4 regions of the Pantoea sp. PGP6 genome follow, and region 2 is predicted to be linked to each of the others. Evidence: predicted binding sites of a transcription regulator. Region 2 holds the regulator's gene; each other region holds the start of a gene.
The links. Region 2 encodes LexA, which represses DNA repair genes until DNA is damaged. Its sites were predicted from a motif close to TNCTGTATGTACATACAGNA; they were not measured.

Region 1 (4,461 bases), 1.1 Mb from region 2:
CGGCTGGCAGGACTGGCGCAACGGCGTAACAGTACCTTGTCTGAGACGGTAGTGCAGTTGATTGAAGATGCCGAACGCAAAGAGAAGTATGCCAATCAGATGTCGAGTCTCAGAGAAGATCTGCAGGCGATTCTCGGTAAGTCTGGCTCAGAAAAAGAGTAACTACACCCGTATAGTCTGGCAACTTTGCCGACAGACTGGCATAAAAAAACCCCGCCTTAGCGGGGTTTTTTATTACGTGTAAACTTAAGCCTGTGGCTGAGTTACAACGTCTTTGATGCCTTTAACGTCGATTTCTACACGACGGTCCGGCGCCAGGCAGTCGATCAGGGCATTGCGGCCTTTCACGCTGTCACAGGTGTTGCCGGTAACTGGGTTAGATTCACCCATGCCACGTGCAGAGATCTTGTTAGAAGGGATACCTTTAGATACCAGGTAATCTACTACTGACTGAGCACGTTTCTCAGACAGTTTCTGGTTGTACTGCTCTGAACCGATGCGATCGGTGAAGCCCAGTACGACAACGGAACCATCTTTAGGATCCATTGAGCTCAGCTGGCTGTACAGCTGATCCAGAGCCTGCTGACCTTCTGGCTTCAGGGTAGCTTTGTTGAAGGTGAACAGAACGTCAGACTTCAGAGTGAAACGCTTGGTTTCAACAACTGGTGCTGGCGCTGGAGCCGGAGCTGGTGCTGGAGCAGCTTCATCCTGACCGAAGCGGTATGAAACGCCTACGCTCAGCATGCCGTTGTCTGGACGGGTACCAACGGTCTGTGCATCACCAATGTTGTTAACCCACTGGTAATCCAGACGGGTAGCCCAGTTTTTGGTCAGCGCATACTCAACACCAACTGCTGCCAGTGGAGAAACACCGGTGTCGTGGTCGCTGATGCGGCCATTAACAGGATTAGTCTGCGTTGAGTCTGCACGCCATACCATGCCGCCCAGACGAGTATACACGTCCAGATCGTCATAAATTGGGTAGCTCAGTTTAGCAGCCAGCTGAATGCCTTGTGCTTTGAACGCGCCGTTAGTCACGTTGCCTTTATTAGGCATGCGACCCAGCCAGTCATAGCCCAGCTCGAAGCCCAGGTATGGATTTGCCTGGTAACCAACGAATGCACCTGCACCCAGCTGGCTTTCGTGAGTTGGACCGTCATTGTTTTGGTAACCGTTACCGTAGTAACCAGTGTCGTGGTACTGAGACCAGCCCAGTTTAGCACCGGTGTACCAGGTGTCATCTTTCGGAGCGGCCTGCGCTACGGTAGCGAAGCCAGCCAGTGCCACTGCAATTGCGATAGCTGTCTTTTTCATTTTGCGCCTCGTTATCATCCAAATAGGCAATGAGCAAAAAGGTTGCTCTTGGTTTAATCCTTCGCCGGGTCAAAACGCTCGCTTATGACTCTACCGCAAAAAAACGGAGGTTATTGAGCACCCTGGCGAGATAAAGTCTACAACGAGATTGGAAACTTACAAGTATGATGTGAGGCGCTTCTGTAAAAAAACAGAGATTTATACACAAATTCTAACAATTAGCCTGGTATTATCGTCGCGGATCAATAGCCAAAAAACCTGCTAAACCATTGTCAACGCTCGAACTAACAGAATCAGTGGTTTAGCGACGACAGATAAGAAATATAGCTTGAGAAAGTTCCGACTTTTACTTAATGAAACAAATCCGACTGAATTTTTAGCGCATTTTGTGGTCCGAGAGGCGCTTCGGGTGTTCCACTCGACCGCAAAATCAATCCCAGGGCATCGCCTTCGGCCGCTGCATTTTCCAGTTGACGTCGTTCATCTTCATCCAGTTCGTACGGAATCCATGCCAGAACGACACTGTAATTTCCGGTACGCAGCGCTTTTATCATCGCCTCAACTGCGTTCATACGCTCAGAATCGGCAATATGCATGCTCTTATCCAGCGGCAAGCCGGACTGCTGTAACCAGGCACGGTTCAGCTTATGCGCAGGGGTTAACCACAGTTGCCAGCGCGACTGCTGACTCAGCTGCTGCAACAGCGGCAACAGTAACATCTGCATCATTCCGGGCTGCTCACTATAGCGTAACTCAGTAATCCAGCCATGCTGAGAAGCGGATACGGAAGAGGACGCGTAATGATGAGCATAGCGTGCATTGTTCGGATGTTGTGTTCGCATAAGTTAATCACTCAGCAGTGGACTGTATGAATATACAGTACTGGCGTTACGCATAAAGATCAACCCAAATTTCTGATAACGCCTCGCAAAAACGTCACAAGGTTAGCGGAACCGCTATTAATTCATTGAACCGGATAAGGCTTTTTCCTATCTTCTAATTATCTGAAACCAAACATAATTTCAGATATTTCTATAACACGGAGGTGATGTGATGAAAAAGTTAAATCCGATCATTGAACGTTCCAGAGCGCAGCTGGCCCCGCTGGGCTCGATCGAGTCGCGAACCCAGTTTGGTGGCTATGCGCTGGCTGTCGAACGGGTAGTTTTTGCTTTGGTAAATAATGACGCACTCTATCTGCGCGCCAGCGAGCCACTGCGTGAATACATCGCACAGCGTCCACTCGAGCCATTAATCTTTCGTAAGCGTGGCGTACTGGTCAGCCTTAACTACTATCGGGTTGATGACGCTTTATGGCATGCGCCAGCGCATCTGCTGACGTTATCCGCTGCGTCACTGGAGACCGCAAGGGAAGAGCAGCAGCGTAAGCAGTTATCACTGCGCTTAAAAGATCTGCCTAATCTCAGTGTGCGTATGGAGATGATGTTACATGAGGCGGGTATTCTGAACGTGCAGCATCTGTATGAGATCGGCGCTAAGCAATGCTGGCTGAAGCTGAAAGCGGTAAACCAGCATGTCGGGCTACAGACGCTGCTGGCGCTGGAGGGGGCGATATCGGGCCATCACTATGCCGCCCTGCCACAGGCGGTCAGGGCGGAACTCAATGCCTGGTTTCAGCGCACCGTACTGATGACGCTGAATCCCAAAGGCGGCGTAAACTAATCGGCGTTAAGCGTGCGGCGCAGGCGAGCGACTTCAGGCATCAGCGCCACCAGCAAGCCGAGTTGCTGCAATACCAGTGGCGCACGTGTATCCGCATCGGCGGCCAGCTGGCTGATCCGCTGAGCCAGTTGATGACGCATCGTCTCAGCCTGTTGATCGCTGACGACATCCGTTTGCAGCACATCCTCAACATAACAGACCGTATCATCCAGCAGTTTGAGCAGTTCCGGTTCGCTAATTTTATCGCGATGCGCACCCAGTGCAGAGATATAGCTCAGGAAAGAGTGATTTGAGCACAGCAACTGAAAAGCGGAATCACGCATTGTCTGGCTGGTACGGCTTTCACTGCTCATGTTGGAGACCACCGACGCCAGTTCGGCATCGGCATTATGCGCATCCCGCCGGGCGATGCGATAAGCCAGGCGGTTATCTTTGCCCTGATGGTATTGCTCCATAATCGCATCCAGATAGCGGCAGTTGGCCTGTAAGGTGCGTTCTGCTACCGCCGGTAGCTGACGGAAGCGCCAGTCTGGCCAGATAAAGGCGACGGCCAGCCAGGCCAGACCGCAGCCCAAAAGCGTATCGACCACCCGCGGTAAAGCCACCTCAAATCCTTCGCCGAGCAGGTTAAAACAGAGCAGCACCAGCAGCGTGATAAACAGCGTGGCCTGCGCATACTGCACCTGTCGGAAGGCGAAAAACAGCACCCCGCTGATCACGATTAGAATCAGTTGCCCTTCGACCGAGGGCACCAGCCAGAGCACCGGCAGACCAATAGCGATCCCGGCCAGCGTCCCGCCAATACGCAGCGCCAGCCGCCGCTGTGTCGCATTATAGTTGGGCTGGCAGACAAACAGACTGGTCAGCAGTATCCAGTAGCCTCGCTCCAGGCCGGTGATCTGAATGAAGCCGTAACCGATACACAGCACCACCGACATCCGCACCGCGTGGCGGAACAGCGCCGAAGCGGGGGTAAGGTGGCGACTGAAGCGCAGCCTGATATCGCTCCAGCCGCTCAAACCTTCGCGTGACAGCAGATTGTCGCTGTGCTGCGGATCGTCGCCTGCCAGCGTCTGCTCCGATTCGATAGAGGCCAGCTGGGCGTCAATCGCCTGCAGGTTGCGCAGCAGCCAGTAAAGCGCACGGGTATGGGTGGCCTCTGGCTCACGCTGCTCAAGGCGTTCTATGGCTTTTTGCAGCCGTTCAAATGCCCGCTCAAACCGGCTGTCGTGCACCCAGCGTTCACGCATTAAAATAGAGTGCGCCAGCTGCCGACAGGCCTGGGCCTGCATATTGAGTAAGCGCTGGAAGCGGAACAGGATCTCGTTATAGCGCCAGTCACCACGCAGCAGGTGATATTGCAGATGAGAAGAGCTGGCACGTTCATGGATATCCTGCGCCACAAAGTAGTAGTGCAGACTGCGCCGGGTACCACGTGAACCGCGATCGCCACGCAACCGGCTC
Region 2 (4,461 bases):
CACCAGCATGTGGTGAATGTTGTTGCGATAATAGGTCATCAGCACCGCCTGCTCACGTGGCAGGATGATGATGTCGCCAATGCTGTCTTTCTCGCTCTCAAACTTATTCATGCCCATTGCATGATCCAGCAGCGCCTCTGCCGAGAGATCGGGCACCGTGGCGTTGGCTGAATAAGGCACGTTACGCAGCAGCTGGGTATAGCACTCAAGCTGCTCAATCAGCTGTTCGCGGGTTAGTGAGCGCTGACGTGAGGCGAGCAGCGCGGTGACGCACAGGTTCATGGCGTTGGCCGCGCCCGCTTCATTGATGCGTACCATTAAGCTCGCCGCGATGTCATTCACGGTGGGCGTTAACCAGCTTGGACGCTGCGGTTCGATAGGATCGATCGACTCACGCCATTCCGGCACGCGCTTGTTGAGATAGTTAACCAGCGGCAGTGGTTCGCCAAAGTTAACGTAGCCCTGGCCGAGGTTGCGCAGCTTACGTAAGCCATGCACCATCTGCATGAAGCCCTCTTTCTCTTTCGCCGCGCCGCGTAGCTCTTTGGCGTAAGTACCCACTTCCATGACATGTTCGTAGCCAATGTAAATCGGCACCAGGGTGATCGGGCGATTCCCCCCGCGCAGCATCGCCTGCAGGGTCATGGCTAAGGTGCCGGTTTTCGGATCGAGCAGGCGACCGGTGCGTGAACGTCCCCCTTCGACAAAGTATTCAACCGAGTAACCGCGGGTGAACAGTTCGCCAAGATATTCACGGAACACCGTGGCATACAGCTTGTTGCCTTTGAAGGTACGACGGATAAAGAACGCGCCCAGACGACGGAAAATCGGTCCGGCTGGCCAGAAGTTGAGGTTGATACCGGCGGCAATGTGCGGCGGCACCAGTCCCTGATGATAAAGCACGTAAGAGAGCAGCAGGTAATCCATGTGGCTGCGATGGCACGGCACATAGACGATTTCATGGCCATCCTGCGCCAGCTGACGGACTTTTTCGCCGCCATTAACATTGATGCCCTGATAGAGCCGGCTCCAGAGCCAGCCCATGACGCGGTCGGTGACGCGAATCGCTTCATAGGAGAAGTTTGCCGCGATCTCTTCCATCATCTCAACCGCATTTTGCTGCGCTTTTTCATGGGAGATTTTTTTGCTGCGCGCTTCATCTTCAACCGCTTTTTCAATCGCTTTCGATTGCAGCAGACGATTAAACAGATCCTGACGTGCCGGTAAGCGTGGGCCAACCGCCGCCAGCCGCTGGCGGGCGAAATGAATGCGCGCCACCCGGGCCAGTTTCTGGGCGATTGATTGGTCGGTGCCGTGTTCGGTTGCCATGCGGCGCAGCGAAACGGTCGGCGAGAAACGGACAAAACTGTCGCGTCCATGCCAGATCACCGCAAAGAATTTCTGCACGCCGTTCAGCACCCGCAGGTGCGGCGTATCTTCGCCCTGAACCTCACGACCAGGCGCCCGGCCAAACATCACCGTCACCGGCAGCATCTGGATATCCAGCTTGGGGTTATTGCGATGCAGGTCCAGATAATCGTGAAAAATCTTCACCGATTCGACGCTGGGCACAAAATAGGGGAACACACGCGGGCCATCGTGGATAAAAACGTGGCGCGGCAGCAGCGAACCATCAATCTCCAGCGGAGAAAGCGGGTCGGGCAGATGATGCCGCAGGCACTGCGCGCGTAAAGTCAGTAAGTCAGCCTTCGAATCGTAAGGCAAAACGTACATAATGGGCCGGGTCGGGTCCAGACCATGTTCAGAAACGGGATCGGCCGGAATGGCCTTACTCTTTACCAAAAACGACAGTGGTAAATTCAGTAATTTGTAATAAAGTTTACGCCAACCTGACATAGACAACATGAAGCCTCTTGTTAGCAAAGCGCCGCAAGCATACCAGAAAGCGCAGCGAAGATCTGTGGTGGTGCCATTTGCACGCAGCCCAGACATTGACGTCAATCCGATGAAAGGGTTCCACTTATATGGCAAATAATGCCACGGGTCTTGTAAGAATAGTAAAAGCCGCAGGTTACTCATGGCAGGGCCTGCGTGCCGCTTGGCAACACGAAGCGGCTTTCCGCCAGGAGGCGCTGGCCGCGCTGGTGGCCATTATTGTGGCCTGCTGGCTGGATGTCGATATTGTCTCTCGCATCCTGATGATCGGGGCAGTGGTGCTGGTGGTCATTGTTGAAATCCTCAACAGCGCCATCGAGGCGGTAGTGGATCGTATTGGCCAGGAGCGCCACCCTTTAGCCGGACGGGCAAAGGATATGGGCTCGGCGGCGGTGCTGATCAGCATCTTACTGGCACTGTTTGTCTGGATCGCGCTGCTTTGGTCGCATTTGCGATAAGCCTTCCACAACGCGCCAGATGGCGCGTTTTGCCTGAGAATCGGTTTCCATTTCACCAATACCTGTATATACTCACAGCGACTGTATAAACAACCAGGGGGCGGGATGAAAGCATTAACCAGCAGGCAGCAGCAGGTCTATGACCTGATTCGCGACCATATTACTCAAACGGGCATGCCGCCTACGCGTGCAGAAATTGCCGCGCAGCTGGGTTTCCGCTCGCCGAACGCGGCAGAAGAGCATCTGAAGGCACTGGCACGCAAAGGGGTGATTGAGATTGTCTCTGGCGCCTCTCGCGGTATTCGCCTGTTGATGGAAGAAGAAGCATCTGAAGGTCTGCCGCTGATTGGCCGGGTTGCTGCCGGTGAGCCGATCATGGCGCAGGAGCACATCGAAACCCATTACAAAGTGGATCCGGGCCTGTTCAAACCTTCTGCCGATTTTCTGCTGCGCGTCAGTGGAATGTCGATGAAAGATATCGGGATTATGGATGGCGACCTGCTCGCGGTACATAAAACCCAGGACGTACGCAACGGCCAGGTTGTTGTGGCCCGTATTGATGATGAAGTGACGGTTAAACGCTGGAAGAAGCAGGGTGCTATTGTGCATTTGCTGCCTGAAAACAGTGATTTTGAGCCGATCATTGTCGATACGCGCGCCCAGTCGCTGACGGTAGAAGGTCTGGCGGTCGGTGTGGTTCGCAACGGCGAATGGCTCTGAGTCTGACATAACCGCGCATTCGTAGCGTCTGATGCTATTCTGTCTGCCCTAATTTTGTCGCTGCTGCTCCCCTCTCTGCAGCGACACCGAGCACGGAACTGCGAATGCGTTTTTTAACGGCTACCGACAAAAACCTCTGGCGGCTGGCGCTGCCGATGATCCTTTCTAACATCACCGTTCCCTTACTGGGGGTGGTCGATACTGCTGTCATTGGTCACCTCGACAGCCCGGTCTATCTGGGCGGGGTTGCGGTCGGCACGACAGTCACCAGTTTCCTCTTCATGCTGCTGCTGTTCCTTCGGATGAGTACTACCGGCCTGACGGCGCAGGCTTTTGGTGCCGGCGATAAAATGGCGCTGGCACGTGCGCTGACCCAGCCTTTAATTATTGCGCTGCTGGCTGGCGTGCTGTTCATCTGCCTGCGCTCGCCGATTACTACGCTGGCGGCCGATCTGATTGGCGGCGATCCCAAAGTTTTGCAACAGGCGGCACTGTTTATTCAGATCCGCTGGTTAAGTGCGCCCGCCACCCTGGCAAATCTGGTGATCCTTGGCTGGCTGCTGGGCGTGCAGTACGCGCGTGCGCCGGTCATCCTGCTGGTGATCGGCAATCTGGTCAATATTGTGCTCGATCTGTGGCTGGTGATGGGGCTGCACTGGGGAGTGGCAGGCGCGGCAACCGCGACCGCGCTGGCGGAGTATATAACGCTGGTCGTCGGGGCAGTGATGGTCTGGCGGGTATTGAAACTACGTGGCATCACCACCGCAATGCTGAAGCAGAGCTGGCGCGGCGATATTCAGCGGCTACTGCGTCTTAATCGCGACATTATGCTGCGTTCGTTAATGCTGCAGCTCTGTTTTGCCTCGCTGACCGTGCTGGGCGCACGTATCGGTCCGCAGGTGGTGGCGGTGAACGCCGTGCTGCTGATGTTTATCACCTTTACCGCCTATGCGCTGGATGGTTTTGCCTACGCAGTCGAAGCCTTCGCCGGTGAGGCGCATGGCGCGAAAGATGGCAGCAGGCTGCTGCGCGTCTGGCATTCTGCCTGCCGACAGGCGCTGGTGGTGGCTCTGATGTTCTCAGTAATTTATGCGTGTTTCGGCTCGCATATCGTGGCGCTGCTGACCTCGATTGAACAGCTGCAACAGGCGGCCGATCGCTATCTGATATGGCAGGTGATCCTGCCGCTGGCGGGCGTCTGGTGCTATCTGCTGGATGGCATGTTCATCGGTGCAACCCGCGGCCGGGAGATGCGTAACAGCATGATGGTGGCGGCACTTGGTTACTTCCTGACGTTGCTTAGCGTCCCGCTGCTGGGCAACCACGGCTTGTGGCTGGCGGTCACCGTTTTCCTGGCGCTGCGTGGCCTGTCGCTGTGGCTGATCTG
Region 3 (4,461 bases), on a different contig from region 2:
CTCGGCCTGGCAGAGGACCGGTTCAGCGATAACGAACTGCTCGATGCCATGCTGGCTCATCCGATCCTCATTAATCGACCGGTTGTGGTTACGCCGCTCGGAACGAAGCTGTGTCGCCCCTCAGAAATGGTTCTGGACATACTGCCGGACCCGCAGAAGGGAGCGTTTACCAAAGAGGACGGCGAAGCCGTCATTGATGAGCACGGAAACCGCGTCAGCCACTGATGTTTCACCAGGCTGCGGGCATAGCAAATGTGAAAAAGCCGGCAGATGCCGGCTTTTTTATATGCTGCGCTGGTTTACACGCTCAGAGAGCTGCGCGGCACTCTCTTTCCTTTCGCTGTAGCGGTCGGTGAGATAACCACTGCGACCGCGCGTCAGCAGAGTGAACTTCATCAGTTCCTCCATGACGTCCACTATGCGGTCATAATACGGAGAAGGCTTCATGCGGCCGGCCTCATCAAACTCGGCCCAAGCTTTTGCCACGGATGACTGGTTCGGGATAGTGATCATCCGCATCCAGCGCCCGAGAATACGCATCTGATTTACGGCGTTGAACGACTGTGAGCCGCCGCTGACCTGCATTACCGCAAGGGTTTTCCCCTGCGAGGGCCGGACCGCCCCGGACGTCAGCGGAATCCAGTCAATCTGCGTCTTCATGATGCCGGTCATGGCACCGTGACGCTCAGGGGAGCACCAGACCATCCCTTCTGACCAGAGTACCAGCTCGCGCAGCTCTGCGACCTTCGGATGCGTCTCAGGTGCATCATCCGGCAGCGGCAGGCCAGACGGATTGAATATCTTCACCTCCGCGCCCATGGCCGTCAGCAGCCGGGCGGCCTCTTCCGTGGTGAGTCGGCTGTAAGAGCGCTCCCGCAGCGAGCCGTAGAGCATCAGTATGCGGGGCGGATGCGCCACCTCTTCGACTTTTAATTTTTCTTCCGTCAGCGGTGCATCCAGGTGCGTCGGATCGATATTGTTCAGGGCATCATTGAAGTTATTCACAATAGAGTCTCTTTATGAGTAATCGTAGCCGACAGGCTGCAGCAGCAGCCAGCGGCGCAGCACTCTTCCGTCAGAAAGGCCATCAGCTGCTCAAGCTGCGCATAGCAGGGCCTGCAGAACAGGGTACGGCTCTGCCGTTCCTGGCTTATGAGGCCAGCTGACATCAGCGCAGAAAGGTGATGACTTAGCGTGGAGGCCGGAATAGCCAGTCTTTTCTGGATGTCACCCACAGGCAGTCCTTCAGGCCCGACTTTCACCAGTTCACGGTAAATTCCCAGTCGCGTCACGTGTCCCAGTTCCCTGAGAGCAGCCGCAGCATTTTGTATGTCCACATCATCACCAAATCTACATTTCCAGAATAATGGAAATATAATTTAAAGCGGACGGAATGGTCAAGCCTCTTCCCGCCATAAAAGTGCTGCGCTCAAAAAGAAAGCCTTTTATACCCTGTTGATCCGGCTGCAGTGGCAGAGCATATAAAAAGGCCATGGCTCAGCATTTCGGTAAAATTCCAGCACTCTGACAACAGCTTTAGCCATAACCGTTTCGCTTCCTCTTGCCAGAAATTCCAGGCTCAATAATACTGTTCATATAACCAGTATAATTTAAAGGAGGATTTTTATGCGCTTTACATTTTTTTCCCTAATCCGTACACAGCAGCACGTCCGGGACGCCGCGTTATGAAAGCGGTCAGTTACGCTCAGGGCCTGACGCTGTTATGGCCGCCGATTTTTACCCCAACGGTAAAGGTGCCGCTGTACGCAGATCCCTGCTCAGCTGGCTTTCCCTCCCCTGCTCAGGATTATGTAGAGAAAGAGCTGGACCTGAATGAGCTTTGTATTCGCAGACGGGCGTCCACATTCTTCGTACGGGCCAGTGGCAACAGCATGCAGGAGCTGGGGCTTTATGACGGTGATGTTATGGTGGTCGATCGCGCGGAGCCACCCACGCACGGCGACATCGTCATTGCCGAGGTTGGCGGTGAGTTCACAGTTAAGCGCCTGCAGCTGCTCCCGAGGGTGGCACTGCTGCCCATGAACCCTGCTTACGCCGCCATCTATCCGGAAGAGCTGCAGCTGCTCGGCGTTGTCACCTGGTTCTTTAACAGTACCCGGGCCCGTCGGAGATAATTATGCCCATGTTCGGACTGGCTGACGTCAACTCTTTCTATGCCAGCTGTGAGACGCTTTTCCGCCCGGACCTGCGTGGCAGGCCGGTAGTCGTGCTCAGTAACAACGATGGCTGCGTTATTGCGCGCTCTGCTGGCGCAAAAGCTCTGGGTATAAAAATGGGTGCACCGTGGTTCCAGATAAAAACGCAGGACTATCCGGAAAAGATACACGTGTTCAGCTCAAACTATGCGCTGTATCACAGCCTGAGCCAGAGAGTAATGACCGCGCTTGAGGAGATAACGCCACGCGTCGAGCAGTACAGCATTGATGAAATGTTCCTGGATATTACCGGTATTAACGGCTGTGAGGACTTCGAAGCTTTTGGTCGTCGCCTGCGCGCGCATGTATTTACCACAACGGGTCTTACCGTCGGTGTCGGCATGGGGCCCACTAAAACGCTGGCAAAATCGGCCCAGTGGGCGAGTAAGGAGTGGAAGCAGTTTCGCGGCGTGCTGGCGCTGACGCCGGGTAATCTGAAACGTACCGAAACTCTGCTAGCTAACCAGCCCGTTGAGGAAATATGGGGTGTGGGACGGCGTATCGGTAAGCGACTCAGCCTGATGGGCATCGAAACCGCCCTGCAGCTGTCACGCGCGCGTCCAAAGTTCATTCGCGATAACTTTTCCGTGGTACTGGAACGCACCGTAATGTCCTGCATCGAGGAAGTTGTGCCGCGTCTGGAGGTATATTCAGTCGATGAGGGGTTCTGCGACTGCCGCGGCATGGAAATGGCCATGCCCTATGAGGATTTTGGCCGCATGATCCGCAACCATGTCAAAACCTGCACCGGCCTGACTGTCGGCGTCGGCCTGGCGCCGACGAAGACGCTGGCGAAGTCAGCACAGTGGGCCGGAAAGGAGTGGCCGCAGTTTCGCGGGGTGCTGGCGCTCACGCCGGGGAATCCGAGGCGGACCGAAACGCTGCTGTCGCGTCAGCCTGTGGGTGAACTCTGGGGCGTGGGGTCCCGGCTTGAAAAACGCCTGCAGCTGCTCGGCGTGACAACGGCGCTCGATCTGGCACGCACCTCCCCTTCTTTCATCCGTAAGAATTTCGGTGTGGTTCTTGAGCGCACGGTACGCGAGCTTAACGGCGAATCCTGCATCCCGATGGAGGATGCGCCCCCGCCCAAACAGCAGATAGTCGTGAGCCGCAGCTTCGGCGAGCGCATCACGGAATATGACGCGATGCGACAATCCGTCTGCGCGTATGCCGAACGCGTGGCGGAAAAGCTTCGTGAGGATCGGCAATTCTGCCACCACATCTCCGTTTTTATCCGCACCTCCCCTTTCGACACTGGACAGCCCGGCTACGGCAACACAGCGTTTGTGAAACTGCGCGTAGGTACGCAGGACACGCGCAACATCATCGAGGCGGCGGTGAAATCCTTAGACACGATCTGGCGCCCGGGTTTTCGCTATGCGAAAGCCGGCATCATGCTGAGTGAGCTGCGGCCAAACGGCGTGGCGCAGCTCAACCTGTTTGACGATGAAGCGCCGCGCGCCGGCAGTGAAGCTTTGATGAACCTGATGGATTCGATGAACCGCTCCGGGCGCTACAGCATAGGCTTTGCGGGTAAAGGTATCGACCCTGACTGGAAGATGAAACGGGAAATGCTGAGTAAAGCATGGACGACGAACTGGAAAGAATTACCGGTCGCAAAATTAATCTGACATCAAGCTGCAGGGCTGCTTACAAAGCGACATTGTATATACAAATATATATACAAAGCCTGAAAGCAATCAGCATCTTCATAACTCATCAATACAATAATGCCTATACAAATGTATAGGCATTACGCTCTAATTATGTATATACAAAAGCATATTCATACGTATATGCATTAAGGTTGTATTATGTATATACAAATCAGGTGTTCTCAACGAGAAGCTGAGCCAGCTTATCGATTAACTTATCATCTTCTATATAGCAGGCGGCCCGGACTACACGCGACCGCGTTATGTTTTTGTTAGGCAGCCTTTCCTGTATTTTTTCTACAAGAATGGATAGCGCATCGTCATCCAGACCAGTAAGGCGAAGGTTCATCTGCTTCCCGGTTGTGATATTTCTGCGCTCGGTAACGCGGGTAACCCCTTTTGCTATACGATCACTTCTTGCCACTTGCGGCCTCCTCAATCTGCTGCAGCAACTCCTGCGTGAAGGCTTTGTAATCCCGGTAAGGGCGTTCATTTCTAGCGAACATCATAACGGGACGATGCACTTCAGTAGCCTGTTTGAAAAGCTCACTCTGGCGTATTTCAGTATTCGCAACTTTGTAGCCTGCCTC
Region 4 (4,461 bases), 1.5 Mb from region 2:
CTACTTTCTTGAACGCCGCGAACTGGGCATGATCAATATCGGTGGCCCCGGACTGGTGGAAGTGGATGGCAAAAGCTGGGAAATCGGCCATGAAGAGGCACTCTATATCGGTAAGGGTGCGCGAAATCTGCTGTTCCGCAGTCTGAATCCGGCCCAGCCGGCGAAGTTCTACTACAACAGCGCCCCTGCGCATGCGACCTTCCCGGATAAAAAAATCACCTTACAGGAGGCCGCCACCGCCACACTCGGCGATCCTGCCACCTCCAATCGCCGCACCATCAATAAGTTCATCGTGCCGGACGTGCTACCGACCTGTCAGCTCACCATGGGCTTAACCAAACTGGAGGAAGGCAGCCTGTGGAACACCATGCCGTGCCACACCCATGAACGCCGCATGGAGGTCTATTTCTATTTCGACATGAGCGAGGAGAGTGCGGTTTTCCACATGATGGGCGAGCCGCAGCAAACCCGTCACCTGCTGGTGCATAACGAGCAGGCGGTGATTTCACCTAGCTGGTCGATTCACGCCGGCGTCGGCACGCAGCGCTACACCTTCATCTGGGGCATGGTGGGCGAAAATCAGGTCTTTGATGACATGGACCACGTCAAAATCAGCGAACTACGCTGAGCAGAGGAGAAATATCATGGTACTGAATGCGTTTAGCCTGGAAGGGAAAGTGGCGCTGGTGACCGGCTGTAATACCGGTTTAGGACAGGGTATGGCGCTGGGTCTGGCGCAGGCGGGATGCGACATCGTCGGCGTCAACCGCGAAGGACCGGACGAGACCCAAAGCAAAGTGGAAGCGCTGGGCCGCCGTTTCTGGTCGATAAAGGCTGACCTGATGAAAACGGAGGTGGTCGGCTCGGTGGTTGAGCAGGCGCTGGCCGCTGCGGGTAAAATCGACATTCTGGTGAATAATGCCGGGATTATCCGCCGCGAAGATGCGCTGAACTTCAGCGAGCAGGACTGGGATGATGTAATGAATCTCAACAGCAAGAGTCTGTTTTTTCTGTCACAGCAGGTAGCCCGGCAGTTTATCGCCCAGGGTAACGGCGGCAAAATTATCAATATTGCTTCGATGCTTTCGTTCCAGGGTGGGATTCGCGTGCCCTCTTATACTGCGTCAAAAAGTGCGGTAATGGGGCTGACCCGCCTGATGGCGAACGAATGGGCGAAGCACAATATTAATGTCAATGCGATTGCCCCCGGTTACATGGCCACCAATAACACCCAACAGTTACGCAGTGATGAAGCGCGCAGTGAAGAGATCCTCGGGCGTATTCCGGCCGGACGCTGGGGCGTACCCGACGATATGATGGGGCCGGTGGTGTTCCTGGCCTCAGCCGCCTCTGACTACGTTAACGGCTTTACGCTGGCGGTGGATGGCGGCTGGCTGGCGCGCTGATTTATCGGGCGGACACGCCACCGGGATTGTCCGCTTTTTTTAGTTAAATTCACGCTTCGTTACAGCGTCACATGTTCTCATTCACTGGATAAATCCCTATACTGGATGCATCGACAGTTTTCTTTGCAGCCAGGTTCCATCATGACGGCCGAGGGCCATATCATTTTTGCCATTGCGAGTGCCATTTTCGCTAAACGTGCTGAACTTACACCGGTGCTGGCGCAGGCAGACTGGTGGCATCTTGTTCCGTCGGCACTGCTGACCTGCCTGTTGCCCGACATCGATCACCCCAAATCGCTGCTCGGACAACGACTACGCTGGCTCTCTCATCCGATTGCACGGGCATTTGGCCATCGCGGTTTTACCCACAGTTTACTGGCGGTGGCTGCCGGGCTGTGGCTGTTTCAGCTTAACCTGCCAGCTGAGTCGCCGATTCCGCCTGATGTATTGCAGGGACTGACGCTGGGTTATCTCAGCCATATTGTTGCTGACATGCTGACACCGGCGGGCGTACCTCTGTTATGGCCCTGCCGCTGGCGCTTTCGTCTACCTATTCTGAAAAGTCAGAAAGGTAACCAACTTGAGCGGGCTTTGTGCCTTGGACTGGTTGGCTATGCGCTGTGGTTCCCGGTGGGTATGCCTTCGTTTGGTGCAAACGGCTGGCCCGCTCAGCTATTTGATACGCTACAAAATGGTGTCGGTCGGTTGATTTCCAGTCAGACTGCGCATTAAATCAACAAATTAAGCGATTAAGTTATAAAGCATGCCATTTGGATATAAGGCCTGCACCCTCTCCTGCTGATACCATTCCTGCAGTCTTAATTCGTGATTAACATTATGCGGTTTTCCCGACGCGGAAAACCGCATTACTCTGGAGTTTCAGTATGGACCTTCCTCTTACGCTTAACCTCGTCGCCTTTGTGGTGCTGCTGGTGTTGCTCTCCCGTTTCAGCCGCAACAACTGGAGCCTGTCGAAGAAAGTGCTGACCGGTCTGGTGATCGGCGTACTGTTCGGCCTGGTGCTGCAGCTGATTTACGGTGAAAACAGCGCGGTGGTTAAAACCTCTATCAGCTGGTTTAACATCGTTGGCAATGGCTACGTGCAGCTGCTGCAGATGGTGGTAATGCCGCTGGTGTTTGTTTCGATTCTGAGTGCGGTTGCCCGCCTGCATAACGCCTCTTCACTGGGTAAAATCAGCGTACTGACCATCGGCGTGCTGCTGTTTACCACCGCTATCTCGGCGCTGGTTGGGGTGTTCGTCACCGGCCTGTTTGGTCTGAGCGCTGAAGGTCTGGTGCAGGGTGTGCAGGAAACCGCGCGTCTGAGTGCCATTCAGGGCAACTACGTCGGCAAAGTCTCTGACCTGAGTGTGCCGCAGCTGGTGTTGTCCTTTATTCCGAAAAACCCGTTTGCCGATCTGACCGGTGCGAATCCGACCTCGATCATCAGCGTGGTCATCTTTGCTGCCTTCCTTGGTGTGGCCGCGCTGCAGCTGCTGAAAGATGATGAAGTAAAAGGTCAGCGCGTGCTGGTGGCGATCGACACGCTGCAGTCGTGGGTGATGAAGCTGGTTCGTTTAGTGATGAAGCTGACGCCGTACGGTGTGCTGGCCCTGATGACCAAAGTGGTAGCCGGTTCGAATCTGCAGGACATCATCAAACTGGGAAGCTTCGTGGTTGCCTCTTACCTCGGTCTGGCAATTATGTTTGGCGTCCATGCGCTGCTGCTGTCGGTCAACGGGATTAACCCGATGCGTTTCTTCCGCAAAGTGTGGCCGGTGATTACCTTTGCCTTTACCAGCCGCTCCAGCGCCGCCAGTATTCCGCTGAGCGTTGAGACGCAAACCCGTCGCCTCGGCGTGCCAGAGTCGATTGCCAGCTTCTCAGCCTCGTTCGGTGCCACAATCGGCCAGAACGGCTGTGCCGGTCTCTATCCGACCATGCTGGCAGTGATGGTTGCGCCAACCGTTGGCATCAATCCGTTTGACCCACTGTGGATCGCCACGCTGGTCGGAATTGTCACGCTGAGCTCGGCTGGCGTAGCCGGTGTTGGTGGCGGTGCGACTTTCGCCGCGCTGATTGTGCTGCCCGCCATGGGCCTGCCGGTCACTCTGGTGGCGCTGCTGATCTCCATCGAACCGCTGATCGACATGGGCCGTACCGCACTGAACGTCAATGGCTCCATGACGGCTGGTTCCCTCACCAGCCGCTGGTTAGGTCTGACCGATAAGCGCGTGCTGGACAGCGACGAACACGCCGAACTGGCACACCGTTAATCCGGTATCAAACCTGGCGCGCCCGCGCCAGGTTTTCTGCTCTTCTCCCGCTTTCTCTCCATAATTTCCCCGCTTGATGGCGACGCCGTTAAGAAAACGTTAAGCATGGTAAACAGGCGAAAATTCGCCGCTTTAGCGCTTGTCTTTAGTCGCTAAAAGGCCAATTCTGCAGGCAGTCTTATAAGGAGAATGCCCGATGAAAAAAGTTATCGCCTCCCTGCTGGCGTTAACCCTGTTAACCCCGGCTATCGCTTTCGCTCATCCTGGCGGATGGGGTCCACATGGTGGTCCTGGCCCACACTGGGGCGGGCCCGGTCCGGTGCGTTTTTTACCTGAAGCCGCAACAGCGGTGTTGATCGGCGGACTGACCTATTACCTGCTTAACGGCAACTATTATCAGCGCCATGGCGAAGAGTATGTGGTGGTCGAACCGCCTGAAGAGCGCCGGGTCAGCGATGACATGCGGGTGCTGGACTTCAACGGTAAACGCTTTTATGTGCAGCAGGGGCATTACTACCAGCGGCAGATAGATGGCGATTACGTCGAGGTTCCGCGTCCGGCAGGCTTATAACGGCCGAAACGAAAAACGGCCCGTCAGATGACGGGCCGTTTATTATTCAATCGGGGCTTTGCAGCGAATGACTTACTGCTGAACCTGCGGATCGGTATCGTATTCCGCACAGCTCTGGAAGCCGTAGTTCATTACGCGACCGGTATCGTTATAGCTCACGAAATAGGTCTGCGCTTTGCCGTCACGCTGGCCCAGTACATACGTCTGG

Region 1: a site for LexA is predicted at 2,177-2,196, ahead of sulA (SOS-induced cell division inhibitor SulA). Genes of this name have one in related genera too.
Region 3: a site for LexA is predicted at 1,587-1,606, ahead of umuD (translesion error-prone DNA polymerase V autoproteolytic subunit). Genes of this name have one in related genera too.
Region 4: a site for LexA is predicted at 1,506-1,525, ahead of ACLIBF_RS12335 (metal-dependent hydrolase). Genes of this name have one in related genera too.

What each region holds. Positions count from the first base shown of each region.
Region 1 covers NZ_JBQBMA010000001.1:2,870,647-2,875,107, reverse strand. Annotated here, with positions in the region: gene matP (macrodomain Ter protein MatP) at 1-162, shown strand, start outside; gene ompA (porin OmpA) at 247-1,314, opposite strand; gene sulA (SOS-induced cell division inhibitor SulA) at 1,665-2,156, opposite strand; gene ACLIBF_RS14080 (TfoX/Sxy family DNA transformation protein) at 2,368-2,997, shown strand; gene yccS (YccS family putative transporter) at 2,994-4,461, opposite strand, start outside.
Region 2 covers NZ_JBQBMA010000001.1:4,012,549-4,017,009, reverse strand. Annotated here, with positions in the region: gene plsB (glycerol-3-phosphate 1-O-acyltransferase PlsB) at 1-1,857, opposite strand, end outside; gene ACLIBF_RS19445 (diacylglycerol kinase) at 1,986-2,354, shown strand; gene lexA (transcriptional repressor LexA) at 2,460-3,074, shown strand; gene dinF (MATE family efflux transporter DinF) at 3,179-4,461, shown strand, end outside.
Region 3 covers NZ_JBQBMA010000004.1:11,191-15,651, reverse strand. Annotated here, with positions in the region: gene arsC (glutaredoxin-dependent arsenate reductase) at 1-225, shown strand, start outside; gene arsH (arsenical resistance protein ArsH) at 283-975, opposite strand; gene ACLIBF_RS23360 (ArsR/SmtB family transcription factor) at 1,002-1,337, opposite strand; gene umuD (translesion error-prone DNA polymerase V autoproteolytic subunit) at 1,686-2,135, shown strand; partial or broken gene ACLIBF_RS23350 (Y-family DNA polymerase) at 2,138-2,734, shown strand; partial or broken gene umuC (translesion error-prone DNA polymerase V subunit UmuC) at 2,810-3,847, shown strand; gene ACLIBF_RS23340 (hypothetical protein) at 4,044-4,295, opposite strand; gene ACLIBF_RS23335 (ParA family protein) at 4,282-4,461, opposite strand, start outside.
Region 4 covers NZ_JBQBMA010000001.1:2,528,546-2,533,006, forward strand. Annotated here, with positions in the region: gene kduI (5-dehydro-4-deoxy-D-glucuronate isomerase) at 1-628, shown strand, start outside; gene kduD (2-dehydro-3-deoxy-D-gluconate 5-dehydrogenase KduD) at 645-1,406, shown strand; gene ACLIBF_RS12335 (metal-dependent hydrolase) at 1,548-2,138, shown strand; gene ACLIBF_RS12340 (L-cystine transporter) at 2,291-3,682, shown strand; gene ACLIBF_RS12345 (DUF6515 family protein) at 3,879-4,253, shown strand; gene osmE (osmotically-inducible lipoprotein OsmE) at 4,326-4,461, opposite strand, start outside.